DNA from 4 places in the Reinekea thalattae genome. Region 2 is predicted to be linked to each of the others. Evidence: predicted binding sites of a transcription regulator. Region 2 holds the regulator's gene; each other region holds the start of a gene.
What was found. The regulator LexA, encoded in region 2, represses DNA repair genes until DNA is damaged. The targets are predictions, from matches to a motif close to TACTGTNTANNTANACAGTA.

Region 1 (7,684 bases), 820 kb from region 2:
CGGCATTAAAAATTTTGTGACGGCAATGCTCTGAGTTGGCTTGCGCAAACATCATTAACTCAACATCGGTTGGGTTACGTTTTAATTCGGTATAAGCCTTTAATAGATAATCGATTTCGTCATCAGCCAACGCCAAACCTAATTTGATATTGGCGGAACTTAACGCATCTCGACCGCCAGCTAATAGATCGACTTCGGTCAAGGCTTCGGGGTCATGTTCACCAAATAATTGCTCCGCTTGCGGCGCTTGTAAGTAAACCGATTCAGTCATACGGTCGTACAATGCAGCACTGGCAATTTTGAGTTCAGTCTCACTCAATGCCTGTTCAGCTTGAATCCAATAACGGATGCCACGCTCAATACGACGCACAGAATCTAATGCACTGTTATGAGCAATATCTGTCGCTTTTGTTGCCCAAGGTGAAATGGTACCAACCCGAGGTGTCACCCATAACGAGGCAGTGCTATATTCTTCGACAGCAACGCTTGGGCCATAATGCAACAATTGGCTTAACACCTGATGCTGCTTATCGGATAAGCTGTCCGTCAGGTCAACAAAGTGAACGAATTCTGCGTATACTTGGGTGATGGATGGAACAAGCGTTTGCAGCTCTTTTGTGAGCCGTTGGCGGCGAAACTGCGATAGAGCGGGGTTACCTCGAAGCGTGAGCATCTTTAAGAACCTGTGTCGTCAAAGTTTGGGCGGAAAATCGGGCGGTATAATACTGGATTTACTCAACAAATGTCAGTCGTGTTTCGGTTGATAAGCAGACAAAAAAAGCGATGTAAAAACTATGAGATTTATACAACCCTATCGCAGCAATAAACTGGCGAAAATATTTTTTTCGATTATTGCCAGCATTGGTTTTGTTTTTTTGATCGGTTACGGCTTTAAATGGCACGATCACTGGCAACAAATTGAGCGTCGCGGCGCCTTGGTGGTTGCCGTGCGAGAAAGCGAAGGAATTTATTGGCCGACTGGTCAATCTTTTACTGGACTAGAACACGACCTTTTAAACGAACTTGAACGTCACCTAGACATACCAATTCAAATTTTTGCTGTTCGCGATCTTGATGACCTTTACCGCTCATTAGAAGTCGGCGCTGTCGACATGGCTTTGCCGGGCACCAGTATTTTAAGCAGCGATTGGCCTGTGAGTATTCCATACGCCACAACAACGGTTGGACTAGTAAGCACTGGCACCGACCTACCCGCACAGCAAGAACGTCGGCTAGGCATTTTGGACAGCATTTCACACAGCGACGTTATCCCTGAAGCACTAAAACAAACGGCTTTTGATTCTGCCATTTACGAACACGGCCGACTCAGCGCCGAACTTTTTACGCTTTTAGAAATGGGCGATATTGAAACCGTACTGATCGACAAACGAGACTTCACCTTACAGCAAAGCGCCTTTCCTACCTTGCAGTTTTCAAACTTAGACTTACCCGAACGTAGCCTGAACATTTACTTTTCACCCAGCGAGGACGGTACTTTAATTAACCGAGTCAACGAAGTGCTACAGCTGTTTCAACAAAGCGGCCTGATTGCGCAAATTACCGACCGCTACCTAGGCAGCGCACTCGAGTTCGATTATGTTGACAACCTGACATTCGAAAAACATATGCGCTCGCGCCTACCCAACTACACCGAGTTATTCCAAAAGTACGCCGACATATATCAGATGGATTGGCGTCTGCTGGCAGCCATTGCCTATCAAGAAAGTCATTGGCGTCCTAACGCTCGCTCCCCGACTGGCGTGCGCGGCATGATGATGATCACACTCACCACCGCCGAAGAGATGGGCATTACCAATCGGCTCGATCCAGAACAAAGTGTTTTGGCAGGTGCTAAGTATTTTTCTAGCTTAAAACAGCGCGTTGTTCCTGAGATTAAAGACCCAGACCGCACCTGGTTTGCTTTGGCATCCTATAACGTAGGTGCAGGCCACTTAGAGGACGCGCGTAAAATAACCGAGCTACTTAAGGACGACCCGAATCGCTGGGTAGACGTTCGCAAGCATCTGCCCAAACTAGCGCTGAAAGATTATTACCCTTGGACCAAGTATGGTTACGCGCGCGGCGCTGAACCTGTGGTCTATGTCGCCAATATTCGTCGCTTTTACGAAAAGCTAAAAATGGAATACCCAACTTCAGAGGAGCTACTAGAACCGGATCGCCTTGATCAGCTACCAGATTCGGCCATTCCAATCTTTCCATTACTGCAATGATTGGGGCAAAAAAACCAACGAAAGCCATTAAAATTCGGCCTTGATTTTCAATCAAATGAGCCGAAATAGTTGTTCCCACATTAAAGGCAATGATATATGATTCGCCGTCTTTTGATGAATGGAACACTGCCTAACATATAAAGCGAGCCGTATCAATGCTTTATTAGGTACAGGTATAAATTAACAGAAGTCGCCAACCCGCCAGCTGCTTTTATATGGCTCGGTTTGCGAAACAAGACAATACGGGAATATCGCTATGCTGACTGAAGAACAACTGTTGGCCGCACCAGAAGATGAATACATGAACGAAGCTCAGCTTGCGTTCTTTCGCCAGTTACTACTCACTCAAGCAGAAGAATTAAAAGTTTCTTTGGCCAATGCCAAAGAGCAATTAGCCAGTTTTGAAAACGAGCCAGATGAGCTTGATAAAGCCAGTGTTGAAGAAGAACGACGCATGGCGCTGCGCTTTTTAGATCGCCAAACAAAGCTACTACCAAAAATTATGGAATCCATTAAGCGCATCGATGAAGACGATTACGGCTTTTGTGCTGTAACCGGTGAGCCGATTGGTATAAAACGACTGCTATTGCGTCCAACTGCCACCCTGTGTGCAGAAGAAAAACAACGCCAAGAGCTTAAAGAGCGCAATTACCGCGACGCTTAAGCCCTAAAGCAATACGCGGCCTGCGCTTTTTAAGCGAGGCCGCTTCTCACTTCCTTTCCCGCCAGCTACTTTCTTTATTATTCTGCTCTGTTGGTCTTTTTACCTCTGCCTTCGCTATTCTTTAACTGAGCTTCGCTAAACCAAGACAACGACTTTTTAATTGCCACCCTTCCGCCTTCGCTCTTTTTAAAAATGGGCCCGCTATTTGCTATTAACCCAATATCATTAACACAGAGTTTGGCCATGGATATTGCAAGCAACCTCATTCAGTCGTATCAACACAACCAGAATATTTCCGGCAACCCCGCCAGCATTGGGGCTAGCGAGGCAGCTTCACTCAACAAAACTGAAGACGAGTCGATTATTGATGATGAAGTCTCGATCAGTGATCAGCGTGATATCTACGAATGGGTGGCATCAGAACTGCCGCATTTATCCGCCGAACCGGCAACTGTCAGCCGCGCCAGTCAAATGCTGTACGAATATCAACTGCTCGACTTTAATGACATCAACACTATGAATTCTGTTATCGCTAACACCAACGAAAGCGGCCCCATTACAGAAGCGATCAACGATGCGCTTTCAGAGTCTGGCTCCTATTCAGAGAAACAATCGCTGACTCATTTAAAGCAGGTGTTCTCGACACTCGAAGCCGCTAGAAGTGCCTACAGCGGCTAAGCCGCTCTAATATGACGGAGCTGAAAAAGGCTCCAAGCTAAAACGCTGTTACAAAAATATACGTGGGAAATTCGCGATTTTTATCATCCGGTGCTAGGTTTTAAGCAGTTCTAATTGCTAAATAAGTTGCCAATAATGATAAAAAAAGAAAACATCTTAGAATCTGCCCGCACCGTTTTAACCGAACAGGGAATTAACAAACTCTCACTCAGAAAGATTGCTGCTCAAGCAGGCTGTGCAGCGCCTTCTATTTATTACTACTTTAAAAACAAACAGGAAATTGTCGCTGGACTCTGGGAAGAGATAGCACCTTCACTTGCACTGCAAATGAAGAACTCAAGCAACATGCAACAGGCCTATAAGGATTTTTGGCTTTCGCGACCTGATGATTTCCGACTGTTTATTACCAGCGCAGACTATTTTCCTTTTGTCGCCAAAACCGATGGCTACCAAGCGATTAAACAAACGCTGGGAAGTGAGCTACACGCTCTCAACGGCTGGCTAATGGAAGAGATCTTTACCCAATCAACCTAATCATTTGGCCATAACGACAGCTGGCTAGCTGGAGTCTCGTTTGCAAACCGGACTCCTAGGCCCAGCAAGCGTATAGACTGCTCACTCCGTGGTGCCTTGACTCGCAATAAGCGCTGAAAGTTAGCAATTGATAACGCCCAGTTGCGCTCAATGGTTTGGGTTTTAAAGTCAGCGTATCGCACCTTTAGCAGAATCGATTTTAGTGGCGGCGTGGTTTTATCGCTCAAGCGATCGCTGAGCTTACGATACAGCGCCTGCACTTCTTGTTCGCTCTGCTGTAGGGTTTCTAAATTGGTTTCATAGGTGTGCTCTACAGTCATCGACTTGGCTGCTCCTTGACGACCGACGTCACGCTCATCGATGCCACGAGCACGCTGATAGAGCCAAACACCAGACTTACCATAAAGCTGAACTAAACGCGGTAACGACCATTTTTGTAAATCACCACAGGTTTTAATACCCATTGCTGCTAGCTTTTCAGCAAACTTTTGGCCAATGCCTGAAACTCGCTGCACCGGCAAATCCATTACGAAACCAGGCACACTACTAGGCTCAACGACGAACAAACCATTGGGCTTATTCCAGTCCGAAGCGATTTTGGCTAGATATTTATTAGGAGCAACACCGGCTGAAACACGAATGCCAAGTTGCTGATAGATTTGCTGGCGAATGTGTTCTGCCAGCAAGGTTGCGCTACCAGAAAACCAGCTTGAATCAGAAACATCGATATAGGCTTCATCCAGTGACAAAGGCTCTATTTTATCGGTGTATTGATTAAGAATGGCGCGAATTTGCTGCGAAACCGAACGATACACCTCAAACCGCGCAGGCCGAATAATGAGTCCGGGACAACGAGCCAGCGCCATTGAGCTTGGCATCGCAGAACGCACGCCATACTGTCGAGCAATGTAATTGCAGGTCGCCAATACCGAGCGCGGCCCAGTGCCACCAACAGCCACCGGCTTGCCTCTGAGTTCAGCAAAATCTCGCTCTTCTAACGCGGCATAGTAACAATCGCAATCTATGTGGATGATTTTTCGCTGCATAAAAAACCTGTATATAAATACAGGTTTTGATTGTAGTGCGATTCGACCTAAGATCAAGTCATCATCGTTACAAGCTTTGATCAGTGCTATGTATTTAGCTCGAATTATTGAGCTTAAAGTAAGTGAGCCTAAACAGGGCTTACTTAACCAACGTGCTCGCCCTTAGCTTGCAAATCAGCATGGTAGCTTGAACGTACCATCGGGCCTGAAGCGACATTCAAAAAGCCCAATTCATAGCCATAAACTTCTAGCTCTTTAAATTCATCTGGGTGTACAAAACGCTCTACCGCCAAATGGTGTTTAGATGGCTGCAAATACTGACCGATGGTCACCATATCGACATCATGAGCCTTGAGGTCGCGCATCACTTCTTTAACCTGCTCGATTGTTTCGCCACAACCGACCATAAGGCCAGACTTGGTACGAACTTCTGGTTTACGACGCTTAAACTCTTTTAATAGATCTAACGAATGTTGATAGTCCGCACCTGGGCGCACCTTTTTATAAAGCGCCGGCACTGTTTCAAGATTGTGGTTAAACACATCTGGGGCATCTTCAATCATGATATCAACCGCCTTTTCTAAGCGGCCACGGAAATCCGGCACCAAGGTTTCAACAACAATACTCGGCGTTTTTGCTCGGACTTCACGCACGCAATCGGTAATGTGCTGTGCGCCACCGTCACGTAAATCATCGCGGTCAACCGAGGTAATGACGACATACTTTAACTGCATGTCGGCAATGGCTTCGGCTAATTCTGTCGGCTCGTTTTCATCCAGCGCATTAGGTCTGCCATGGGCAACATCGCAAAATGGGCAACGGCGAGTACAGATATCGCCCATAATCATAAAGGTGGCCGTACCGTGACTAAAGCATTCACCTAAGTTAGGGCAGCTTGCTTCTTCACAAACCGAATGCAGTTTGTGCTTACGCAGCTTATTTTTAATGCTGGCAATTTCGCTACCACCAGCAGGGATCTTAACGCGGATCCACTCTGGTTTTTTTGGCATGACTTCGGTAGGGATAATCTTAATCGGAATGCGATCAGTTTTATCTGCGCCACGCAGCTTAACGCCACGCTCTTTTTTAACTTTGGTCGTTGTCGAGCTGCTTGCTGTTGTCATTTATGATTCCCATAAAGGTTCTAGACCTAAAATAGTACAGAAGGCACTTACCCAGCGCTGCATTACCAGCGTCATATCAGGGTCAGCGACAAAATCACTCACCTGTGCCATTTCCAGTCCCGCATAACCACAGGGGTTAATGCGTAAAAACGGTTCTAAATCCATATTCACATTCAATGCTAAGCCGTGAAAGCTTTTGCCATGCTTAATTCTAAGGCCGAGCGAACAAATTTTATTGCCGCTGACGTACACGCCAGGCGCATCTTTTTTCGCGCCCGATTGAATATCAAAAGACCCAAGGGTGGCAATAATACTATTTTCTAAGGCGTTGACCAATTTTCGCACATCTGAGTCGACGCGCTTCATGTCCAGCAGTACGTAGGCAATCATTTGCCCCGGACCGTGATATGTGACCTGACCACCCCGATCAACATTCACGACCGGGATATCGCCAGTATTGAGTAGATGCTCTGGCTTGCCAGATTGCCCCTGTGTAAACACAGGTTCATGTTCTAGCAGCCAGATTTCGTCGCGAGTATCGCTACTACGGTTGGCAGTAAAATCCTGCATTCGATGCCAGGTGTCTAAATAAGGCACCTGACCTAAGTATCGAATAACAACAGGCGAACTAAGCAATATTACAGAACCATTTTAACCATCGGTGAAGCTTTTAACTGGCGATCAAGAGTTGCTAAATCGGCTTCCTGCTCAATGCGCATACGCACTGTCAAACTGGTAAAGCGGCCATTTTTGCTTGGGTTTTCTCGAAAGCTGGTCTCACTAATACGCTCATCGAATTGCTGTAAAACCTCAACCACTAAAGCTCGAAATTCGATGCAGTTGTCGCCCATCACCTTGATCATATAGTCATCACACGGGAACTCGATCTTCGGTGCGTCAGGAGTTTTCTCCTGTAACTTGGATAACGGCAATTTAGACAGCGGTAACTTAGATAAATCCATGGCGACTACTTCGCTAATAACTGATGAAAGAACAGACGAACCATATCCCAGAGTCGAGCAAAGAAGCTCGATTTCTCAACCGCTTGCAATGCGATCACATCGTGACGAGACACCTCTTCACCATCGAGAGTCAGCACCATTTCACCGAGTTTATCACCTACGGCAACTGGCGCTTTAATAACAGAGTCGATGTTCAATCGAGTCGATAAGCCTTCTTCACCACCCCGTACAATGGTCATCTTCACGTCTTCGTCCAAACCGAGCGATAGCTGCTTATCTTTACCACCCCAAATACGCGCATTATAAAGTTCATCGCCCTGATTATGGACATTCACGGTTCTAAAGAAGCGGAAGCCATAAGTCAGTAGTTTCTGGGTTTCTGAGGCTCGGGCTTCATCTGATCTTGTGCCCATAACAACGCTGATTAAACGCATGTCATCCTTTA
Region 2 (7,684 bases):
TGAGACGTCAAACAATGACACCAGCAACCAAAAGCCACTCGCCGTCGTTGGCGATTACCGCTGGGTTTGCGAGTTTGATCACGTACAAAAAAAAGCCTGTATCTATATTGCAGTCAACTGCCCAGCTGCTATTACACATAAAGTTAAGCAACTGGCAGAACAGTTAAATCAACCAGCAGATACTGGCAGCCCGGATGCCCCCAACGCTCAAACAGCTGCTCACTGGCAATCGGCTATGAGCTTTGAGCACTATCAATACGCCTTTGACACTATTCAGAATTATCTGATTGAGGGTGATATTTACCAAGCCAACCTAACGCGCCAATGGCAAACAACAACCCAGCTTTCCGATTGGGCGATTTATCAACCCTTAGTCGAGCAGATGCCAGCGCCCTTTTCGGTGTTCCATCGCAGCCCGCTGTCTTCCTTGCTAAGCGTTTCACCGGAGCGCTTTATTCAAATCCGTAAACAACAAATTGTAACCCAGCCAATTAAAGGCACGCGCCCACGCGGTGCTGATGCAATACAGGATCAAGCATTTAAAGCAGAACTAGAAAACAGCGAAAAAGACAAAGCCGAAAACCTGATGATTGTCGATTTATTAAGGAACGACATCGCCAAAAGCGCCAAGCCTGGCAGTGTTCAAGTAGACAAGCTGTTTGAATTGCAAAGCTTTAAAAATGTACATCATTTGGTTAGTTCTATCAGCGCGACATTGGCACAGAACACTCATCCTCTGGATGTACTTAAAGCGGCGTTTCCTGGTGGCTCGATTACCGGCGCACCTAAAAAGCGAGCTATGGAGATCATAGATGAGCTGGAAACCACTCATCGAGGCGCCTATTGCGGCAGTGCTTTTTATCTAACAGCCAATGGTGATTTAGATAGCAATATACTTATTCGCAGCTGCGTGCTCGAGAACAATCACCTCGTTTGCAGTGGTGGCGGCGGCATTGTAGTAGATAGCCAACTGGAAGATGAATTTAATGAAAGCTTCGTAAAAGTAAAAAAAATACTCCAAACAATCGCCCCAGTAACTGAGGAGCGTTAAACAAAGAGGCGGCAATCAAAAGCCAATACGTTATTCCAAATGGTTATGCTATATCGTTATTTTATAATGTTATTTAACCTCTAGCATGGGCTATGATACCGTTCGCTTAACTTCATTATTAAATCACCCCTATGACCGATCTAACCAGTTTACAGCTCGAACTTAGCGCCCTATCACCTCGCGACATTTTAAAAAAAGCCATTGCTGCACATGAGCAAATAGCACTCTCTTTTAGCGGTGCTGAGGATGTTGTGCTTGTCGATATGCTGGCAAAGCTAAAACCTGAGGCGACGATTTTTACGCTGGATACTGGCCGTCTGCATTCAGAAACCTACCAGTTCATTGAAGACGTACGCAGCCATTACGGCATTCAAATTAAAGTTTATTCGCCTGAGCATAAGGCGCTGGAAGCATTTGTCGAAGAAAAGGGGTTATTCAGTTTTTACCGTGACGGCCATAGTGAATGTTGCGGTGTGCGTAAAACATCCTCATTAAAGCGGGCGCTATTACCATTAGATGCTTGGATTACCGGACAACGAAAAGACCAAAGCCCGACTCGAACGTCGGTGCCTCATGTCGAAAAAGACCCAGTCTTTCAAGGTCGCGGCGACATTCTTTATAAATACAACCCATTAGCAAACTGGTCTTCAGAAGATGTTTGGAATTACATCCGAATGATGGAAATCCCCTACAACCCGTTGCATATGAAGGGTTATAAAAGTATCGGCTGTGAGCCTTGCACCAAACCGACATTGCCAAACCAGCACGAACGTGAAGGTCGCTGGTGGTGGGAAGAAGCGACTCATAAGGAATGCGGCTTACACGCTGGTAACCTAAGCGCTTCTTAAAAACAGACTGGCTAGATTAGCCTTCTCTACTAATAAACCAGTGCTCTCTACTAATAAGTCGGCAACAGCGTATTCTTAAAATACTCTTCCAGCTCATGCTTACCACTACACAGCATCGCCTCATCGACAACCTGCTTAGTTAGGTGAGGCGCAAACTTTTCAATAAACTGATACTGATAGCCGCGCAAAAACGCGCCCTTACGAATGCCAATATAAGTCGTACTGGCGGCAAATAGATGGCTAGCATCTAACGCGACCAAATCTCTATCCCGTTCAGGGTCTACTGCCAAATGCGCCAAAATACCAACCCCTAAACCCAAACGAACATAGGTTTTAATGACATCAGCATCGGTCGCAGTAAATACCACATTAGGAACCAACTCTTTAGATTGAAAGGCCTCATCCAGCTTGGATCGACCAGTAAAACCATAAACATAAGTAACCAATGGGAAGCTGGCGATTTCTTCGAGCGTTAATGAATTGCGACTCGCTAATGGATGACCTTTAGGCACAACAATCGAACGATTCCAGCGATAACAAGGCATCATCACCAAGTCTGAATAATGATCCATACCTTCAGTGGCGATCGCCATATCAACAGTGCCGTCAGCGGCCATTTCAGCTATTTGAATGGGCGTACCCTGATGCATATGCAAGCTGACATCTGGATAGCTTTGAATAAAGGATTCAATAACACTTGGCAAAGCATAACGAGCTTGCGTGTGCGTGGTAGCAACACTGAGGCTACCCTTTTTATTGTTACTGAATTCTTGGGCAATCTGCTTGATCGAGTCGACCTGACCTAAAATTTCACCGGCAACTTTCAATACCGCTTCACCGGCTGGTGTCACTCGGGTTAGATGCTTACCAGAGCGCGCAAAAATTTCGACACCCAACTCATCTTCAAGTAAGCGTATCTGCTTACTGATGCCGGGCTGAGAAGTATAAAGTACCTGAGCAGTCGCACTGACGTTAAGGTCATTGTGCGCTACCTCCCAAATATATTTTAATTGTTGCAGTTTCATTTGGTTTCCTTCTTTGGTCAGCCGGTTTATTGCCTTTTATTCAGGCTTTATTATGACTCGTGCCTGCACGCACAAAAAATAGATGAGCCTCATCGCTTCAGGATAGCGGCTGTTTTAATCTGCTGCTGTTCATCCTAATGCATAAAACAGTCTCATGACTATCTTCACACTAGATTCTATCGAAGAAAGCCCTTACCCTTCAATTAAGTTATATAAATATTAGTAACTATTCTTTTTAGAAATACACTGATCAGGTTACATTAGCTTCCAATTTAGGCACATTTCTGGGATATGGACATGCTGACATACGCAGCAACTGGCGCAATCATCGGCTTAATTATTGGTATCACCGGTGTAGGTGGCGGTGCTTTAATGACGCCAGCGTTACTTTTTTTTGGTTTCCCCGCTCACATTGCTGTTGGTACCGACCTTTGGTATGCCGCACTAACTAAAACGTCTGGCTTATGGACTCACCATAAAAAGAATCATATCCGCTGGCGCATAGCCCTTAACATGGCCACAGGTAGCTTACCGGCAGCCATTCTAACAGGTGTCGTGCTTTCCATTTGGTTTGGCGACGCCCAGAGTTACGGCCATATTTTGAAGTCTGCACTGGGCTTTATGCTTATCGTTACCGCTGTCATGCTTATTTTGCGTTCATACCTATCAAAAACCATAGGCGCTCGTGGCCAAACAGATACAGAAGCGAGCAATCTATTTTCAATTAAACTGATTTTAGTCGGCGTATTACTCGGCATTTTAGTAACACTTAGCTCAGTGGGCGCTGGCGCTGTAGGCACCGCTGTTTTGATGATGCTTTACCCACGACTATTGCCCAAAGAGATTGTCGGTACCGACATTGCTCATGCCGTGCCGTTAACCTTTATTGCCGGTCTGATTCATTTACACCTAGGTAATGTTAACTTTACTTTATTGGCTGCCCTATTAATTGGCTCGATTCCAGCCATTAATATTGGTGCCATGATTTCCAGCAGCATCCCAGCAAGGTACCTAAACCCAGCACTAGCAAGCCTATTACTGCTACTAGGGCTACGTTATGCACTATTTTAAACACTAATATTCATCGTTTATTAACTGTCTAATAAAGGCACGAAGTAAACTTAAGTTTACAGCATGTACAGATATTATTACCTAGGATAGTATGGCGTCACATCCACAGCTTGATAGTGAACGCAGCATGTTCAGCACAGAGAATTTAAACATCGAAAACCAAGAAGTTCTGATCACCCCATCAGATATAAAAAAACAGATTCCCGTTTCGGAAGCCGCCAATAAAACCATCACCGAAGGCCGTAAAGCAGTACGTGATATTTTAGACCGCAAAGACAATCGACTTATGGTTGTCATTGGCCCTTGCTCTATCCATGACCCAGAAGCGGCCTTGGATTATGCTCGCCGATTGAAAAAGCTCAGCGACGAAGTCAGCGACACCCTACTATTGGTGATGCGGGTTTATTTTGAAAAGCCTCGTACCACGACAGGCTGGAAAGGCTTAATTAACGACCCTTACATGGATGACTCGTTCAAAATTGCCGACGGCATTCAAATTGGTCGTAAGCTGCTAATGGATATTGCCGAAATCGGCTTACCAACCGCAACAGAAGCGCTAGACCCTATTTCGCCACAGTACATTCAAGACCTCATCAGCTGGTCTGCAATTGGTGCACGTACAACAGAAAGTCAGACTCACCGTGAAATGGCCAGCGGCCTTTCCTCTGCTGTTGGCTTTAAAAACGGTACCGATGGCAGCTTAGATGTCGCCATTAATGCGCTACAAAGTGTCTCGTCGCCGCACAACTTTTTAGGCATCAACACGCAAGGCCAAGTTTCTATTATCTCGACCAAGGGCAACCAATATGGTCATGTTGTTCTACGTGGCGGCGGCGGCAAGCCTAACTACGATTCGGTTTCGATTTCGTTATGTGAAGAACAGCTAAACAAAGCCAAGATTTTGCCAAACATCATGGTTGACTGTTCACACGCCAACTCGAATAAAGATCACAACTTACAGCCTCTTGTTGCCGATAACGTTGCCAACCAAATCACCGAAGGTAACACCTCGATTGTTGGCTTGATGATTGAAAGCAACATCGTCGCCGGTAACCAAAGCATACCGAGTGATCTAAAAGAGCTAACCTACGGTCAGTCAGTTACGGATGCTTGTATTTCATGGGAAACGACCGAGTCGCTGATGAAATCGATGCGCGATAAAATCAAAGACAGCCTAGCTAAACGCTAACCAAGCGACTCTGCTACAGATAACTGTTGTAAATAAAAGGCCGACATTGTCGGCCTTTTTTATGGCATCAATTATCCGCACTTTAGCTCGACGCGACTTTAACTGCTGTATATCTTTACAGCTGGCACATACTGTATATAATCCTATGACTGGACATTTTAACAGGCTTAAGATTATGGAAAAGCTCACCGCGAGGCAGCAACAGGTTTTAGATGTCATCAAAGATCACATTGAAAAAACCGGCTACCCACCAACCCGCGCCGAAATAGCAAAAGAGCTTGGCTTTAAATCGGCAAATGCAGCAGAAGAACACATCAAGGCACTGGCAAGAAAGCAACACATTGAAATTGTACAAGGCGCAAGCCGTGGCATTCGGCTGCCAGAGTCAGAATCTGGTATTCCTGTCATTGGTCGTGTTGCCGCAGGTTCGCCAGTACTGGCTGAAGAACAAATTGCAGAATACGTTGACCTTCCTCGTAGCCTGTTTCAGCCAAATGCCGATTTCATGCTGCAAGTTCAGGGCTTAAGTATGAAAGATATTGGTATTTTAGAGGATGACCTTATTGCCGTTCACAAAACTACATCCGTGCGTAACGGTGATATTGTAGTGGCTCGTGTCGGTGACGATGTCACGGTAAAGCGCTACGAGAAAAAAGGCAGCATTGTTACGCTCTACCCAGAAAACGAAGATTTTGAGCCTATTGTGGTCAATCTAGCTGAAGAAGACTTTGCCATTGAAGGCCTTTATGTTGGCGTTATTCGACGCTCAATTCACTAGCCACAACCGACATTGATTAGGCTAACTTAGGTTAGCAGCTACAAAAAAAGCCGCTTAATGCGGCTTTTTTTATTTGAGCAATTATTATAGTGAAGATCGTGTTTATTTAGTTGTCTTTATTAGTTGTCTTTATTAGTTGCCTTTACCAGCTGACTTCTTTATCGGCTTTAGCGCTGATCATTGCTAAAAATTCTTTATGTGCCGCCAACTCTTCAGCACTTGGCTGAACCTGAACAAGAGGCTTCTGCCCTTGAGTGTCGAGCACAGAAAGGTCAATCGCCGCCGTTTCATTAGCGTTCGTTTCAGATTCACCGAGCATCAAATCTGTCTGGCCACCGGTTAGGAACAGATAAACATCCGCCAGAATCTCAGAATCCAGTAATGCGCCGTGTAAGGTTCGATGCGAATTATCGATGCCATAACGCTTACACAATGCATCCAGCGACACCTTAGAGCCAGGATGCTTATCGCGTGCAATTTTTAATGTATCGATAACGCCACAAGCTGATTCCAGTGGCACAAAAGTCTGGCCCTGCTCTTTTGCAAAACGCTCAAATTCAGCGTTTAAAAAGCCCATATCGAAAGCGGCGTTATGAATAACTAGATCGGCACCTTCGAGCCATTGCCACAAACCAACAGCAATATCACGAAACTTAGGGCAATCTTTAACTCGTTCGTTGTCGATACCATGAACGGCCACTACCTCGGCAGGGATATCGCGTTCAGGGTTTATGTATTCATGATAATGGCGCCCAGTTAATTTACGCTCCACCATTTCAACACAGCCGACCTCAACAATACGATCGCCTTTTTTGGGATTTAAACCCGTTGTCTCGGTATCTAAAATAACTAATCTCATGCGAGTTTATTTTTACCCCTTAAATTCATCCATCGCTTGGTTGGCAAGTTGATCGGCAACTTCATTATATTTGTCGCCCGCGTGCCCCTTTACCCAGCGCCAAGTCACCTTATGCTGAGACATCATTTGATCGAGCTGCTGCCATAAATCCTGATTTTTTACTGGCTTGCGTGCGGCTGTCTTCCAACCGTTTTTCTTCCAGCCTTCGATCCACTTAGTAATGCCTTGCTGAACATATTTTGAATCCGTATAGAGCTCGACACTGACTGGCTTTTTCAACGCTTTTAAACCTTCAATGGCAGCAGTTAACTCCATACGGTTATTGGTTGTGTCAGCTTCAGCGCCATAAAGTTTCTTTTCGCGCCCAGCCCAAATTAAGACTGTACCCCAACCACCAAGGCCAGGATTACCGCGACAACCACCGTCGGTGTATATCGTTACTGCTTTTTCACTCACTAGAAGACTCCCTCTTTGACGAACTGACACCCAGCGTGGTTTCTAAAACGCTTCTTTTTGAATTTCTTCGCAGCTCAGGGGGAAGCTTACCCAAAACCTGCTTATAACCGACCAATACATAAACCGCACCAAAAAATGGACATAGCTTTGTCAGCCATTTTTTTAAGCCATTAAACCGATTCAACCAATTGGGTGCCACCATCGGTAATGTAAAGACATGCTTTTCGTGACGCTCTAATTCAAAGTCGAGCACTTGCATCCAATCTTCTACACGGCTACTGCGAATAAATCGTGAGCACCAAATACTGTTATTACTGCGAGCGGCAGAAAAAAGCGAACGCAAGCCCCAACTACTGTAAGGGTTAAAACCAACCACAATCATCAAGCCACCCGGCTTTAAGGCAATC
Region 3 (7,684 bases), 1.3 Mb from region 2:
AGGAGCGGATAAAAACCGCCTATAAAACTATTCTTTACGCTGCGCTTATTCTTACCGGTGCGATTGTCATTGGTCAGGTGTTATTAGGTGCTATGGGTATCAGCCTGTTTTCGTTCCAGATTGCCGGTGGTCTCATCCTATTTTTATTCGGCTTGCAGATGATCTTCTCGCACGGCACTTCTGAAGAAGGTGCGCAAGAGCCGAGGCACGACATTGCGATTTTTCCGCTAGCGATACCGGCGACGGCCTCTCCTGGTGCGATCTTAGCGGTAATTTTAATTACCGATAACCATACCTATTCTATTCATGAACAGTTCATTACCACAGGCTCAATGTTGGCAGTGTTAGGCTTCACGCTAATAATGCTGTTGTTCTCTGAAAAAATAATTCGAGTCATCGGTATGGGTGGCGCTTCATTACTTACGCGCATCATGGGGATGATTCTAGCGGCGCTGTCGGTTGAGTTTATCGTTGAGGCGTTGGGCTTAACGGAGCTAATTAGCGCGCGACTCTAGCGCCTTATTTGGTATTTGGTTGTAACTAGATTTGGCAGTGGCTAGGTTGGTTGTGGTTAGATTAGATTGTGGTTAGCACTTTGAAAGCGCAGCGTGCCAGCGCTGCTGCTTTTCTTCAAAACGCATTGCCGCGTAAGCTGGGCTTGTCGATGGGCAGGCAATGACATCAATGTCTCGGTTCTTTATATAGCTAGCAAAGTGCCGCATAAACTCTTTTTTCGCCGTACCACCGTTGAGTAAAATCTTTTTAACGCGCTCTTGTGTGGCTAGCCACTGATCGATTGGGTTGGCGATGATGGAGTGCTTTTTTATCGCGCTATCTAGGCTACCTTTGCGCTCGGCATTTTTTAATACATCCCACAGCGCAACGCCGTTTTGGTTCAGCTGTTCAAGCCGTACGTTGTAATCTTGGTTTATATCAATGCCATAGTACGCGCAGACGATAGGCCAGAAAGCATTACGTGGATGAGCGTAATATTGGCTTGCCTCAAGTGAGGCAACGCCGGGGATTGAGCCTAAAATGAGCGTTGTTGGCGCTTTGCCAGAAGCGACACTAAAGGACTGAATAAGATCACTCATGCAACAGGCCGACTCAAAGAGGCTGTAAGTTGGCGTATTGCAACATCAGTACTCGAACATTTCCGTCATCAAAAGCAATATGGATACGAGTTTGTGCGCCGCCGCCTTCGGCATTGACGATGGTGCCTTCACCAAACATGGCGTGCTCCACTCGTTGACCAATCGATAAACCAGCGTCGTCTACGGCCATTTGTTGTTGCAGTCCGAAGTTTGCCGGTCGCGACACCGTGGAACGCAGCCGCACTTCGTTAATCAGGCCATCCGGAATCTCTTTAACAAAACGCGATAGGCTGTTAAAGGTTTCGTTACCGTACAGGCGTCGGCTTTCTGCGTAGGTCAAGGTCAGAGCTTTACGTGCGCGGGTAATGCCAACATAGGCTAGGCGACGTTCTTCTTGGATGCCGCCAATGTCGGAAATCGACATCTTATGAGGGAATAAATTTTCTTCCATACCGGCTAAAAATACCTGTTCGAATTCCAGACCTTTAGCGCTGTGCAGCGTCATTAAATTCACGCTCGGTTCAAATTCATCGGCTTGCGCATCACCGGCATCTAACGAGGCTTCGCTAATAAACAGTGCCAGCAATTCGGCATTATTGTCGTAGTCCAGTTCGCTGGTGAAGCTTTGCGCAGCAGTGATTAGCTCATTGAGGTTTTCAACTCGAGTGCGGCCTTTTTCGCCTTTTTCTTTTTCGTGGTGCTCGATCATGCCGGAATGCTGATTAACGTAATTGATCATCTCACCGAGGTCGTCGTAGCCGAGTACTTCGCTGTCCATGCTGTTAATTAAATCGACAAAGGCTTGCAAAGCATTGGCTGCACGTTTGGCTAGGGCGTTGTTTTCTAATGCTAGGTTTGCGGCTTGCCATAACGAGCAGCCTTGATCGCGCGCCATAATGCGTAAGGCTTCGAATGTTTTGTTGCCGATACCGCGCGGTGGCACGTTCATAATACGTTCCATCGAGGCATCGTCTTGGCGATTTAAAATTAATCGCAGGTAGGCGACAGCGTTACGAATTTCCATGCGCTCATAAAAGCGAACGCCGCCGTAGATACGATACGGCACTTGCATATGAATTAGCGCTTCTTCTAAAACACGTGATTGTGCGTTGGAGCGATACAGCAAGGCTATTTCCGTCGGTGAGGTGCCTGCTTCGATGAGTCGTTTCATTTCATCGGCAATATAACGAGCTTCGTCTTGCTCATTAAAACCGGCGTAAAGTCGGATTGGCTCACCATCGGCATCGTCGGTCCAGAGGTCTTTACCAAGGCGGCCGTTGTTGTTGGCAATGACGGCATTGGCCGCGTTCAAAATATTAGCGCTAGAGCGGTAGTTTTGTTCCAAGCGAATAGTTTCTGCGTTTGGGAAGTCGAGCTCAAAACCCTGAATGTTTTCTACCTTGGCACCGCGCCAGCCGTAAATAGATTGGTCATCATCGCCGACAATAGTCAGGCTTAATTCGGTGCCGGTCAGTACTCGCAACCAGGCGTATTGGATATCGTTAATATCCTGAAATTCGTCCACCAGGACATGAGTGAAGCGGCTTTTATAGTGCGCGAGTAATTCTGGATTGTTTAACCACAGTTCGTGCGCACGCAGTAGCAGCTCACCAAAGTCGACAAGGCCGCCCTGTTGGCAAAGTTCTTCATAGCGGCTGTAAATAGCTTTAAGGGTTTCTTGGTACCAATCACCGCCGGCAACAACATAGGCGGCTCGTCGGCCTTCATCTTTTTGGGCACCGATAAACCACTGTACTTGTTTTGGTTGAATGCGATCATCGGCGATGTTCATTTCGGCAATGATGCGCTTAATCAGTCGAAGCTGGTCGTCACTGTCCATAACTTGGAAGTTTTGTGGCAAATTGGCCTGTTGCCAGTGGGCTTTTAACAGTCGATGCGCTAAGCCGTGGAAGGTACCAATCCAGAGTCCGTGTGACGGGGTTTCGAGCAGCTCTTCAATTCGGCCTTTCATCTCGCGGGCGGCCTTATTGGTAAAGGTTACCGCCAATACGCTATAGGGCGAGGCTAAACCTGCCGCAACCAGCCAGCCAATGCGATGGGTTAGTACTCGCGTTTTGCCTGAACCTGCGCCTGCGAGCACAAGCAGGTGTTGGTTTTCGCAAGTGACAGCGGCTTTTTGCTGAGGATTTAAAAGATCGAGTTGAAGACTGTTCATAAGTTCGCCAATAATAAAGTTCGTGTGCATCAATCACTGTATATAACAACAGTCGAAGTGTATCAGATGTGCAAGAGTAACTCATTAAACACTGCAGATAATGAAACGCTGATAAATTTAACCGGAATTCTGTTACAAGCCCGCCTATACTTGTTCGTTACCTCCGGCGGTAGAAGTTTCAATAATAGCTATGTATTTAAAAGACTATGCGTCTAAGAGCTACGTTTCTAAGAGCTGTGTTTCTAAGAACTATGAGTCTAAGAACAGAGAGCTTAGAAGACTATGTATAAAAACTACCTATTTAAATAAATTATGTATCTAAATGCAGAGACCTTGCGTCATCGTCGTAATAGGGTTTTTCTTAAGAATGCAACCTTCTATTGGTCGATCTCAAGTTTATTAGGCTTACTCAATTTATTGGGCACCGATGCCGTCTTTGGTCATCAAAACAGCATTATCAGTGCCTGTTATTTAAGCTTGGTTGGCCTAATCGGTCTGGTGCTCACTCAGCGCTGTAAAGCTCTAATGGCGCGAAATCCACTGTGGAATCCGGTTCGCTGGCATATCTTTACCGTTGCCCTAAATGGCATTTTATGGGCCATGACCGCTCGCTTGGGTGGCTTTAATATGACCTTGGCGCTGGCGCACTGTGCGTTGTCCGCCATCTTGTTGGTGTCTCATGGGCGATTGTTAATCGTTAGTATTTTACCGACGATCTTATTACCTGTGCCCTTTTTGTATTGGCAGCAAGACCCGTTGCTGTATTCAGTCTATTTACCGTTGGTGAGCCTGTTTGCAATTATGGCTTATCGAGGTTATCAGCTGTCGTTATCATCGATGCGCAACCAATTAGAAACTGAGCGGCTTATTAGTTTGCAGGCGCAAAACCAAGATGAGTTGAAAGCCAAAATTAAAAAACACACCCTGCAATTAGATTCGGTTAATCGGCGCTTAAGCAACGAGATCGACCTGCGCAAAGAAATTAATCGTGCCTTAATGCTCAGTGAAGCTCAGCTAAGCTTGGCCATTAAAGCGTCGAGCATTGGTTTCTGGGATTGGGATATTAAGAACAAGCGTGTCTTTCATTCTGATGCTGAACAGTTTTTTGGCCACGGCGATTCGACGGATGAATTTGCGCTAATCGACGCAATTTATGAAGAAGACAGACAGGTGATTCGTAAGGCGCTATATCGGCACTTACGTAATCACAGCAGCTACTATCAGGTGCGTTACCGCATCGATTTACCTAACGCCGGTGGCGTGCGTTGGCTGGAGGATACCGGTCAGGTGACCGAGCGAGATCAGCTTGGTCGAGCCATGAGAATGATCGGTACACGACGCGACGTCACTCATGATATGCAGCAGCAAGAAGAGCTTCGACTGGCATCAAGCGTATTCCATAACAGTTCGGAAGGTATTTTTATTCTTGATGATCAGCAGCGATTTTTAACCTGTAACCGCGCCTTCTGTAATACCTTTTTATGCCAGAAAGGCGAGCTGATCGGTCAGCCGTTATTCCAGATTATCCATACAGAGCAAGCGCATCAAATTAGTCGCGGTGTCGTTAATAACGATCGCTGGAACGGCAATATTATTGTTACTCGCTCGCGTCAACGTTTGCCGATGAGTATGACGTTAACGGCGATTCGTCGAGAAGATAACAGCATTGCCAACTATCTAGGTTTTTGCCATGACGCCTTTAGTCAACAAAAGACAGTCAATGCGGTTAGCGATTTACATACATGTGATGAATTAACCGGACTGTTTAATCGCAGTTATTTCCAACAGGTGTTAAAGCAATTTCAAGAGCATCGCCCGCTCGCGCGAAATCGATACGCAGTTGCGGTGCTTAATTTAGATGACTTTGAGGCAATAAAATCACGTATCAGTGACTCAGAGTGTGATCAACTGATAAAGGATCTGGCCGTTAGGTTGAGTAATTTTTCTGACCCGGTGCGTCAAGTTGCAAGAATATCGGAGTATGAATTTGCCCTAGTGCTGGAATACGAAGAGGATGCGCAACTGCTTGATAAAACCCTTAGTCGGTTAGTTCAAGAAGTGGCTCGCCCGATCATGTCTGTTGAAGGTAGTGTTGTTCTAAACGCCAGCTTAGGCGCTACCATTGTGCGGCAAAGCAATTTGTTTCAGTTGTTGAATGAAGCTTGCTCGGCAATGAAGGCCGCGAAGCAATTGGGTGGCAATGGCGTACAATATTTCAATGAAACCTCGTTAGCACATTCAATGGACCGGCAGCAGCTGGAAAGTGACTTACGTTACGCCGTGATCAACAACCAGTTTTCGCTGGATTACAAACCCAAACTTAATTTAATTTCCGATGAAATTGATTCGGTCGAAGTGTGTGTGCGCTGGATTCATCCAGAGCATGGTGTTATCGATCCGCCAGACTTTTTGCCGGTGGCTGAAGACTTAGGTTTGGTGATGAATATTTGTGAGCAGGTCATTGATCACGCCTGTCGTGATATGGCCGCTTGGCGAGACAGCGGTATTGGTCAGACGACCGTTTCAATTAATTTATCCTATCACCAGTCTTTACCGGCCGAGCTTTATTCGATGTTGAAAAACACCATCGAGAAATACTCATTAACGGCACACTATTTAGAATTAGAGTTTTCTGAAAGCCTATTAATGTTAGATGTTGACTATTCGGTTGATTATTTAGACCGATTGTCATCATTAGGCGTTGGTGTCGCAATTGATGATTTTGGTATTGGTTATTCATCGCTGGCTTATTTAAAACGCTTACCGATAGACGCGTTAAAGATTGATCAGCATTTCATTGCTGACACCAAAGAAGGGCAAATGAGTCCGGTTATTGAAGCCATTATGGCGATGGCCGACAGCCTAGGGTTAAAGGTTGTTGCAGAGGGCGTTGAGAGTGAAGCGCAGCTGAAATACCTCAAGCATCTTGGTTGCCATTATGTTCAAGGGTTGGTGGTGAGCGACGCGCTGCCGTCGCCACAGGTGCTGTCTCTAATTCGAGATTCTAAGTTGAGAACCTTGTCACAGCTTAACAGCTCAGTGCATTAAAAAGGAGTCTAGAGCCAAAGTAGGCATTCTTATTGCCTTTGATTTATTGGGTCATGGTAATAATTGGGTTGCCATCTGTTCTACAAAAAATGTTGATCGCCTGTTTCACGAAACTGAAACGCGTTGAGCATAGAATTTTTTATCGGGACTTTTTCAACCTAACTGATAAGCGAGCTGAAACCTAAATAATAATAAACGGTCGCCTCAAAGGAGCTAATGATATGTCTACTAACCTATATAAACTTGAACTGTCGAACATTGAAGAAGGAGGCCTGCATAAGCCAAGCGATGGTAGTCAGAGCAAAAGGCAAGAAAATCATCGAAAACTGGCCGCGCGCCGTGCTATTGAAGATCACTTAGAGCAACAAAGGTTAAGGGACGAGTACCAAGACTTAGAGCTAGAAGTTTACCAATAACATTTAATTTCATAAAAAAGGGCACCTCAGCGTGCCCTTTTTTTGTGCTTAACGAATCGTTATGTGCAAAAAAGATGAAGATTTTTACCATCAACTCGCCTCGGCTTTTCATCAGTCGAGGCTATTTCACCACTTTTTGCTAACCCTTTTAGCCGTATTGTTAGAGATTACTCTGTTTGGCTAAGTCGAATGCGGTCTAGGTCGTTTTGATCAAAGTTGATTGGCGACAAAAGTTGCTGAATGGCTTTGAGTGCCTGTTGGTTGGCAACTCGTGAGCGGGCATCAAGGTTTTTTGACCATTGCTCTAATTCGCTGGTAACAATGTTTCGAGTGGTAACATCTAAACGCGCAAGCGCACGTTCGGGAACAATTAAGATGCCCCAAGTGTACAGCACCGGCGTATCGTTTAAGTATTGGAAGCGGCTATGCCAGTTTAGCGCCAGAGCCGCCGATGGAGGCGATATCAGTGTATCGATGGCACCAGTGTCCAAGCCTGTTAATACATCACCAATGTTCATCACTAAATAGTCGATATCGAGTTCACTGCTGATTTGTTGAATTTGATCGGAGTTAGGCAGCCAGAGTTTGGACTGACGAATATCTTCCATATTATTGATCTGATTTTTTGACATCAGATAGGAAAAGCCACCATCTAGTGGGCCAAACCCGTACCACTTCAATGATTTGAGTTTATCGCTGACCACAGAGTCGTAACTGAGGCGTTGTTGATAGACCTGTTCTAGGTTGTCGTAGGAGAAGGGTTTGCTTAGGCCGTTGAGATCGGCGTCAAGCAGGTCGAGCGTACCAGAGCTGACTAATGCACCCTGTAATTGACCAACACGAATTTTGCGCATCACGGTTTTATCATCACCCATGACGCCACCTGGATAAACCTTAAGTACGACTTCGCCAGCGGTTTTTTCTTTTAGGCTATTAGACAGTTCCGTTAG
Region 4 (7,684 bases), 960 kb from region 2:
AAGCTAAAAGAGAAAAAAAGCGCATATTTTGATAGTCTAATAAACAATGAATTACCCTTAGTATGTCTGTACGTGCGATCGAAGCATTGTACACAGTTATTCGGAGACGAGAAGGTGGCGACACAAAATCTAGAGCTAAAAAAAGTAGGCCTTAAAGTAACTTTACCTCGAGTAAAGATTTTACAGATGTTTGAAGCTGCAGGTGAAGAAGACCACCTCAGTGCTGAAGATATTTATAGAAATTTACAAGATGCTGGTGAAGATGTTGGCTTAGCAACTGTTTATCGCGTGTTAACTCAGTTTGAATCGGCAGGCCTGATCGTTAAGCATCATTTTGATGATAATCACGCCGTTTATGAAATCGCCACAGAAGATCACCATGACCACATGGTAAATATCGATACCGGTGAGGTTATTGAGTTTAGCGATGAGATTATCGAGGAGCGTCAAAAGCAGATTGCGATTGATCATGGCCTTGAAATTGTTGACCATTCGTTGGTGATTTACGCTAAATCGAAGTCTAAATAGAAATAAGAATAAAGTCTGAGTCAATCAAGACAAGGCCAGATAGCGATCGTTAATATAAAACGATGGCTATCTGGCTTTTTTGTTGGCAGGTGTTTAGCTGTTTTGGCAAGCACCTAACTGTTTGGACAATAAGTACTTAACTGCTAATGCTGGCGTTGTTGGCTGTTTAGCATTTCTTCAGCGTGTGCTCGGGTTTGTGCCGTAATATCGATACCACCCAGCATGCGCGCTATTTCATCAATTCGCTGATCGCTGGTTAACTGCAGAATATCCGTGGTCGTGGTTTGCTCTAACTGTTGTTTTTTCACAACATAGTGATTGTGTCCAACGGCCGCGACTTGCGGTAAGTGGGTAACGCAGATCACCTGCCCTTGGCTGCCAACGCTTCTAAGCATGTGGCCTACAATTTCTGCAGTCGCACCGCTAATGCCGACATCAACTTCATCAAACACCAGTGTTGGAATGGTTGAGTGCTCAGCACAGACCACCTGAATAGCCAATGAAATACGGGACAACTCGCCGCCCGAGGCGACTTTGGCAAGTGGTTGCAAAGGTTGGCCAGGGTTAAGGCTGACATGAAACTCAATTTGGTCAGCGCCAGAAGGGCCAAGCTGAGGCCGCTCAGCGAACACAACTTCAAAGCGAGCGCCGGGCATCGATAGCTGTGCTAATTTTTCAATGATTTCTGTTTCGAACTGCTGTGCGCATTGCTTGCGATTGGCCGAGAGTTCGGTGCTTAACTGAATGTAGAGTTCTTTGCGTTGCGCGACTTCGGCTTCTAGTTCCGGCAGGCTATCAGCATCGACACTGAAGCTTTCGAGTTCGTCGACCAGTTGCTGATGTTTGCTGTACAGCTCGGTTGTGAGCACCTGATGCTTACGCGACAGCGTATTGATCAGATCCAAGCGCTCTTCTAAGAAGTGCTTACGCTCTTCATTAACGTCGAAGCTTTCGATGTAGTTGTTTAGGTCGTGCAGACTTTCTTCGACTTGAATGGTCGCGCTGCTTAATAGCTCTTTAGCGCTCAGCAGGGGTTGGGCAGTATCGGTTAGTTTATTCAAAATGTGGCTAGCAGATTTTAGCGCCAACAAGAGACCGCTTTCTGAGTCGTTTTCAATATGTTGAATGGTTTGATGCGCACCTTCAAGCAGCGAATGGCTTTGTTCGATGCGTTGAAATTCCTGTTCTAATTCGGCGACTTCATGTTCACCTAAGTTTAACTCGTTGAGTTCATCACACTGGTACTGCAACAGCTGGCGTTGTGCGCTGCCTTCTTCAATGTTGGTTTTAAGCTCGGTGTATTTTAGATTTAGGCCTTGCCAGCTTAGCCAAGCGTCTTTGGTTTTGGCTTTCAATGCATTGAGCTGGCCATAGTCGTCTAATAAATTTAGGTGTGTACCAGAACGCATTAGCGACTGGTGAGCATGCTGGCTGTGAATGTCGATTAAGTATTCACCGAGTGTTTTCAGTTCGGTTAGTGGTACTGGTTGGCCATTAATAAAGCCACGAGAACGCCCTTCTGCAGAGATGGTTCGGCGCAAAATACAGTCGCTGCCTTCGTTTAGTTCACGCTCTTGTAGCCAAGCGAGTGCCTTGGGAATGCGGCTAACATCAAACGATGCCACCACTTCTGCGCGGCTTTCGCCATGGCGAACAATGTTGCTGTCGGCTCGTTCACCTAGCGCTAGGCTAAGGCTGTTAAGCAAAATAGATTTACCAGCGCCAGTCTCGCCAGAAATGGAAGACATGCCTGATTGCCAATCAATATCGATGTTGTCTGCAATCGCGATATTTCGAATCAATAAGTTCTGCAGCATGGAGCTCACCCTAACTGTAATTATCTGTATAAATGTACAGTTATTTTGCTGTTATTGGCAAGCGTTTTTGTGATGCTGAGGAAGATTTTGCCGCCTAAGCAGAAATAAGCCGAAAAATGGCCCTTTTAGCTGATCAATAGGCTTGAAAAGGGTGCCATAACCCCAATAAAAGTGCCGGAATTAAACGAACATTAGAGTTGGAAAGGTAAGCCATGACTCAGGAAGATAAAGCTGTAGACGATATCGAACAAGAAGTAACTGAAACTGCCGCAACAGAACAGGCGTCAGATGCGGGTGTCGATGAAGTAACCGTTGAAGATATATCGGAAGTTGATCTGGTTAAGCAACTTGAGGACGCTGAGAATCGCGCCGCTGAGGCCAAAGATCAGTATATCCGTGCCGAAGCAGAAATGGCCAACTTGCGTCGCCGTGTTGAAAAAGATATCGAAAACGCACATAAGTTCGGGCAAGAGAAGTTATCCAAAGAATTACTTGCTGTTGCAGATAACTTAGAGCGCGCACTGCAGTCCAGTGAATCAGAGACTGCCGATATAACGGCTATTAAAGAAGGGGTTGAGCTGACCTTGAAAGGTCTGATCGATCTCTTTGGTAAGTTTAATATTGTTGCTGTTGATCCCGTGGGCGAGCCTTTTGATCCACAGCTGCACCAAGCCATGTCGATGGTTGAAAACCCAGATGTAGAGCCAAATACCGTGATCGCCGTTATGCAAAAAGGCTATCAGTTGAATGGTCGATTAATTCGTCCGGCCATGGTGATGGTGAGTAAGGGTGGCGCTCCAGCAGCAAGCATTGATGAGCAGGCTTAAAAAGTCGATTTAAAAAATAAATTGCAGGCTTGAAATAACATCCGGTGAGCACATATTACCGGACAGAAAAATTTAGCAAAAAATTAACGGAGTATTTAAAGATGGGTAAAATTATTGGTATTGACCTAGGTACCACTAACTCGTGTGTAGCTGTTCTTGAAGGCGACAAGCCAAAGGTTATTGAAAATGCCGAAGGCGATCGTACAACGCCATCCATCGTTGCTTTTGCCGATGACAATGAAATTCTTGTTGGTCAGCCGGCTAAGCGTCAGGCTGTAACTAACCCTGAAAACACACTGTTTGCTGTGAAGCGTTTGATTGGCCGTCGTTTTGAAGACGATGTGGTACAAAAAGACATTAACATGGTGCCTTATAAAATTGTTAAGGCCGACAATGGCGATGCTTGGGTTGAAGTTAAAGGCGACAAAAAAGCACCACCACAGGTTTCTGCTGAAGTCTTGAAGAAAATGAAAAAGACTGCCGAAGAATACCTAGGTGAAAAAGTAACCGAAGCGGTTATTACCGTTCCTGCTTACTTTAATGATGCCCAGCGTCAAGCAACCAAAGATGCTGGTAAAATCGCAGGTCTTGATGTTAAGCGTATCATCAACGAACCAACAGCAGCGGCATTAGCTTACGGTATGGACAAAAAACGTGGCGACAGTGTTGTTGCGGTTTACGACTTAGGTGGTGGTACTTTCGATATTTCAATTATTGAAATTGCTGAAGTCGATGGCGAGCACCAGTTTGAAGTATTGGCGACTAACGGTGACACCTTCTTAGGTGGTGAAGACTTCGATATGCGCATTATCGATTACCTAGCAGAGACCTTCCAGAAAGAATCTGGTATCAATCTGAAAGGTGATGCATTGGCGATGCAACGCTTAAAAGAAGCGGGCGAAAAAGCCAAAGTTGAATTGTCTTCTTCGGCGCAAACGGATGTGAACTTGCCGTACATTACTGCCGACGCTTCAGGTCCAAAACACTTAAATGTTAAGTTGACTCGCGCCAAGTTGGAGTCGTTGGTTGAAGATTTAGTTGAACGTTCTTTAGAGCCTGTTCGAGTGGCACTAAAAGATGCTGATCATGAAATTTCTGAAATCAATGAAGTGATTTTGGTCGGTGGTCAGACTCGTATGCCAATGGTTCAAGAGCGCGTTGCTAAGTTCTTTGGTAAAGAGCCACGTAAAGACGTTAACCCAGATGAAGCGGTTGCAGTGGGTGCTGCTATTCAGGGTGCTGTGTTGTCTGGTGATGTGAAAGATGTATTGTTGTTGGATGTGACACCGCTAACGCTAGGTATTGAAACCATGGGTAGCGTAATGACCAGTGTCATCGATAAGAACACGACCATTCCGACGAAGAAATCACAGGTGTTCTCGACTGCAGACGATAACCAATCAGCCGTGACCATTCACGTACTGCAAGGTGAGCGTAAGATGGCGAGCCAGAACAAATCGTTAGGTCGTTTCGATTTGGCTGACATTCCTCCATCGCCACGTGGTGTGCCACAGATCGAAGTTAGCTTCGACTTGGACGCCAACGGTATCTTGAATGTATCTGCTAAAGATAAGGGTACTGGTAAAGAGCAGTCGATTATCATCAAGGCGAACTCTGGTTTGTCCGATGAAGAAGTCGAACAAATGGTTAAAGATGCGGAAGCGAACGCTGAAGAAGATAAAAAGTTCGAAGAGTTGGCTCAAGCTCGTAACCAAGCCGACGGTCTTGTTCACGCAACGCGTAAGTCTTTAAAAGAAAATGAAGACAAGGCAACCGATGAAGAAAAAGAAGCCATCGAAAAAGCCTGTGTTGACGTCGAAGACGCATTGAAAGGTGACGATAAAGAAGCCATCGATAAAGCCGTTGAAGCGCTTAGCCAAGCTGCAGCAGGTTTCACTCAGAAACTTTATGCCGAAGCTCAACAGGGTGCGGCACCGGAAGCAGATGCTGAACAAGCAGATGCAAGCGGCCCAGACGATGCAGTTGATGCAGAGTTTGAAGAAGTGAAAGATAAAGACTAACTCTATTTTCTCGCGACAGCGAAATAGATGATAAATCGCGGGTCCAGTGCCCGCGTTTTTGCATTAAGCAAGGCATAGAGCATTATGGCAAAACGCGATTATTACGAAGTATTAGGGCTATCGAAAGGAGCCGACGAGAAGGAAGTAAAAAAAGCTTACCGTCGTATGGCTATGAAGTTTCACCCAGACCGTAATCCGGGTGACGAAAAAGCAGAAGCAAGCTTTAAAGAAGTCAACGAAGCTTACGAAGTGTTATCGGATGCGCAAAAACGCCAAGCGTATGACCAGTTTGGTCACGCCGGTGTTGATGGCCAAGCCGGAGGCTTTGGTGGTCAAGGTGGTGGCTCTGGTAGCTTTAGCGATATTTTTGGTGATGTCTTCGGTGATATTTTTGGTGGTGCCGGTGGCGGCGCACGAGGCGGTCGATCTTCGGCGCAGCGAGGCTCTGATCTAAAATATAATTTAGAGCTGACTTTAGAAGAAGCGGTTCGTGGCGTAGAAAAAAATATCCGCGTTCCAACGCTGGTTAACTGTGATGGCTGTGGTGGCAGCGGTGCAAAAAAAGGTACTTCACCGACAACCTGTTCGACCTGTAGTGGTTCTGGTCAAGTTCGTATGCAGCAAGGTTTCTTTGCCGTGCAGCAAACCTGTCCGTCCTGTTCTGGTGCCGGTAAAATTATTTCTGATCCTTGCACCAGCTGTTATGGCCGTGGCGTAAAAGAAGAAACCAAAACGCTGAACGTTAAGATTCCGCCAGGTGTTGATACCGGTGATCGCATTCGCTTATCTGGTGAAGGCGAAGCGGGTCGTAATGGTGGTCCAACTGGCGATCTGTATGTTGAAGTGCATGTTAAAAAACACAGCATCTTTGAACGTGATGGCGCTAACCTCTATTGCGAAGTTCCGATTAGTATTACCGAAGCAGCCTTAGGTGGCGAGCTTGAAGTGCCGACATTGGAAGGCCGAGTTAAGCTTAAAATCCCTCAAGAAACACAAACCGGAAAACTGTTCCGATTACGCGGCAAGGGCGTTAAGCCAGTGCGTGGTCACACTGTGGGTGATCTGATGTGTCGTGTTGTTGTTGAGACTCCGGTTAACCTGACCGCAAGACAAAAAGAGCTACTGAACGAGCTGCAAGAAAGCCTAAATGGCAAAAAACATTCACCTAAGAGCAAAGGTTGGTTCGAGGGTGTGAAGAAGTTCTTTGGTGAAATTTAACCTGATCGATCAGGATCATAAAGGGTGACAGTAACGTCGCCCTTTTTTATCGCAGGAATAGCTAGCTGAATTATGAGCTGATGACCTGTCAGATTTATGAACAAAAGCTGCGCTATTGAAACCGGCTCGATTAGACTGTCGGTCGAAATTTAAATAGGTGTCAGTGTGGAGACTGTTATGCAAAAAATAATCGTAACCGGAGCCGATGGTCGCATGGGTCGTGCCCTGATTGAGGCCATCTTAGATACCGAAAATGTGCAACTGATAGGCGCAGTGGTTAAATCAGACTCGCCCTATTTAGCCAAAGATGCTGGCGAATTAGTTGGTCAAGGCTCTCTTGGTATCAAGATTACCGATAACCTTGAAGCGCTTTTGAGTAGCGACGTGACCGTTATTGATTTCACCGTTCCGGCTGCCACGTTACAGCATTTGGCATTGGCGGCAGCAGCCTCAGCCAAAATGGTTATCGGCACGACCGGCTTTAATGAAGAGCAGCTGGCGCAGTTACAAAGCTATCAAGATAAATTACCGATGGTGTTTGCGGGCAACTATTCAGTTGGCGTCAACCTCACCTTGCAGCTGTTACGCATGGCCGCCAAAATTATTGGCCAAAGCAGCGATATCGAAGTCATTGAAGCGCATCATAAACACAAGGTCGACGCCCCTAGTGGTACGGCACTTATGATGGGTGAAGCGGTCGCCGGAGCGATGAATAAAGAATTGAAAGAATGCGCTGTGTTTAGTCGCGAAGGTATTACTGGCGAGCGAGAAAACGGCACTATTGGCTTTTCTACCATTCGAGGTGGCGATATTGTCGGAGAGCATACCGTTATGTTTGCCAGTGAAGGTGAACGTGTAGAAATCAACCATAAAGCCAGTTCCCGGCAAACCTTTGCTCGTGGTGCCGTTCGCGCTGCAACTTGGCTTGGCCAAGATAAAGCTCGCGGACTTTATAGTATGGAAGATGTGTTGGGTTTTTAAGTAGATCACTATCGAATAAAGCTCTTGTGACGTTTATTTTTTTGCATCCGTTATACTAGGTAAAATCCATTGACCCTACTGCGTGGCTCTGGTTGTATGCGTCTATATGATGCCCGAGTAGATTGAACGATTAGGAATAGGAAAACCGAATGAAACCTCTTTTTGCGCTTTCGTTACTAGCGACAGCAATAGCCGCTAGCCAAGCTGTCGCCGCTGACTCAGAAACCTCCATTACTTTTAATGGTGTGATGGATGTTTATGTTGGCCAAGATTTAGATAATGACACCACCAT

Region 1: the regulator LexA is predicted to act here: its motif matches at 5,159-5,178, upstream of dinB (DNA polymerase IV).
Region 3: the regulator LexA is predicted to act here: its motif matches at 3,305-3,324, upstream of uvrD (DNA helicase II).
Region 4: the regulator LexA is predicted to act here: its motif matches at 2,368-2,387, upstream of recN (DNA repair protein RecN).

Annotation. Positions count from the first base shown of each region.
Region 1 is NZ_VKAD01000001.1:1,494,021-1,501,704, forward strand. Features, by position in the region: gene purL (phosphoribosylformylglycinamidine synthase) at 1-673, opposite strand, end outside; gene mltF (membrane-bound lytic murein transglycosylase MltF) at 795-2,231, shown strand; gene FME95_RS06815 (TraR/DksA C4-type zinc finger protein) at 2,488-2,895, shown strand; gene FME95_RS06820 (hypothetical protein) at 3,139-3,573, shown strand; gene FME95_RS06825 (TetR/AcrR family transcriptional regulator) at 3,709-4,107, shown strand; gene dinB (DNA polymerase IV) at 4,104-5,153, opposite strand; gene lipA (lipoyl synthase) at 5,297-6,277, opposite strand; gene lipB (lipoyl(octanoyl) transferase LipB) at 6,278-6,916, opposite strand; gene FME95_RS06845 (YbeD family protein) at 6,916-7,239, opposite strand; gene FME95_RS06850 (D-alanyl-D-alanine carboxypeptidase family protein) at 7,245-7,684, opposite strand, start outside.
Region 2 is NZ_VKAD01000001.1:676,568-684,251, forward strand. Features, by position in the region: gene pabB (aminodeoxychorismate synthase component I) at 1-1,051, shown strand, start outside; gene FME95_RS03125 (phosphoadenylyl-sulfate reductase) at 1,183-1,899, shown strand; gene cysB (HTH-type transcriptional regulator CysB) at 1,950-2,924, opposite strand; gene FME95_RS03135 (sulfite exporter TauE/SafE family protein) at 3,222-3,995, shown strand; gene FME95_RS03140 (3-deoxy-7-phosphoheptulonate synthase) at 4,087-5,184, shown strand; gene lexA (transcriptional repressor LexA) at 5,360-5,962, shown strand; gene dnaQ (DNA polymerase III subunit epsilon) at 6,105-6,821, opposite strand; gene rnhA (ribonuclease HI) at 6,834-7,277, opposite strand; gene FME95_RS03160 (class I SAM-dependent methyltransferase) at 7,270-7,684, opposite strand, start outside.
Region 3 is NZ_VKAD01000001.1:1,928,350-1,936,033, reverse strand. Features, by position in the region: gene FME95_RS08815 (MarC family protein) at 1-515, shown strand, start outside; gene FME95_RS08810 (DNA-deoxyinosine glycosylase) at 588-1,094, opposite strand; gene uvrD (DNA helicase II) at 1,108-3,270, opposite strand; gene FME95_RS08800 (putative bifunctional diguanylate cyclase/phosphodiesterase) at 3,583-6,318, shown strand; gene FME95_RS08795 (PA3496 family putative envelope integrity protein) at 6,540-6,734, shown strand; gene dctP (TRAP transporter substrate-binding protein DctP) at 6,902-7,684, opposite strand, start outside.
Region 4 is NZ_VKAD01000001.1:1,636,934-1,644,617, reverse strand. Features, by position in the region: gene fur (ferric iron uptake transcriptional regulator) at 115-528, shown strand; gene recN (DNA repair protein RecN) at 672-2,345, opposite strand; gene grpE (nucleotide exchange factor GrpE) at 2,558-3,172, shown strand; gene dnaK (molecular chaperone DnaK) at 3,274-5,193, shown strand; gene dnaJ (molecular chaperone DnaJ) at 5,278-6,411, shown strand; gene dapB (4-hydroxy-tetrahydrodipicolinate reductase) at 6,589-7,392, shown strand; gene FME95_RS07425 (hypothetical protein) at 7,542-7,684, shown strand, end outside.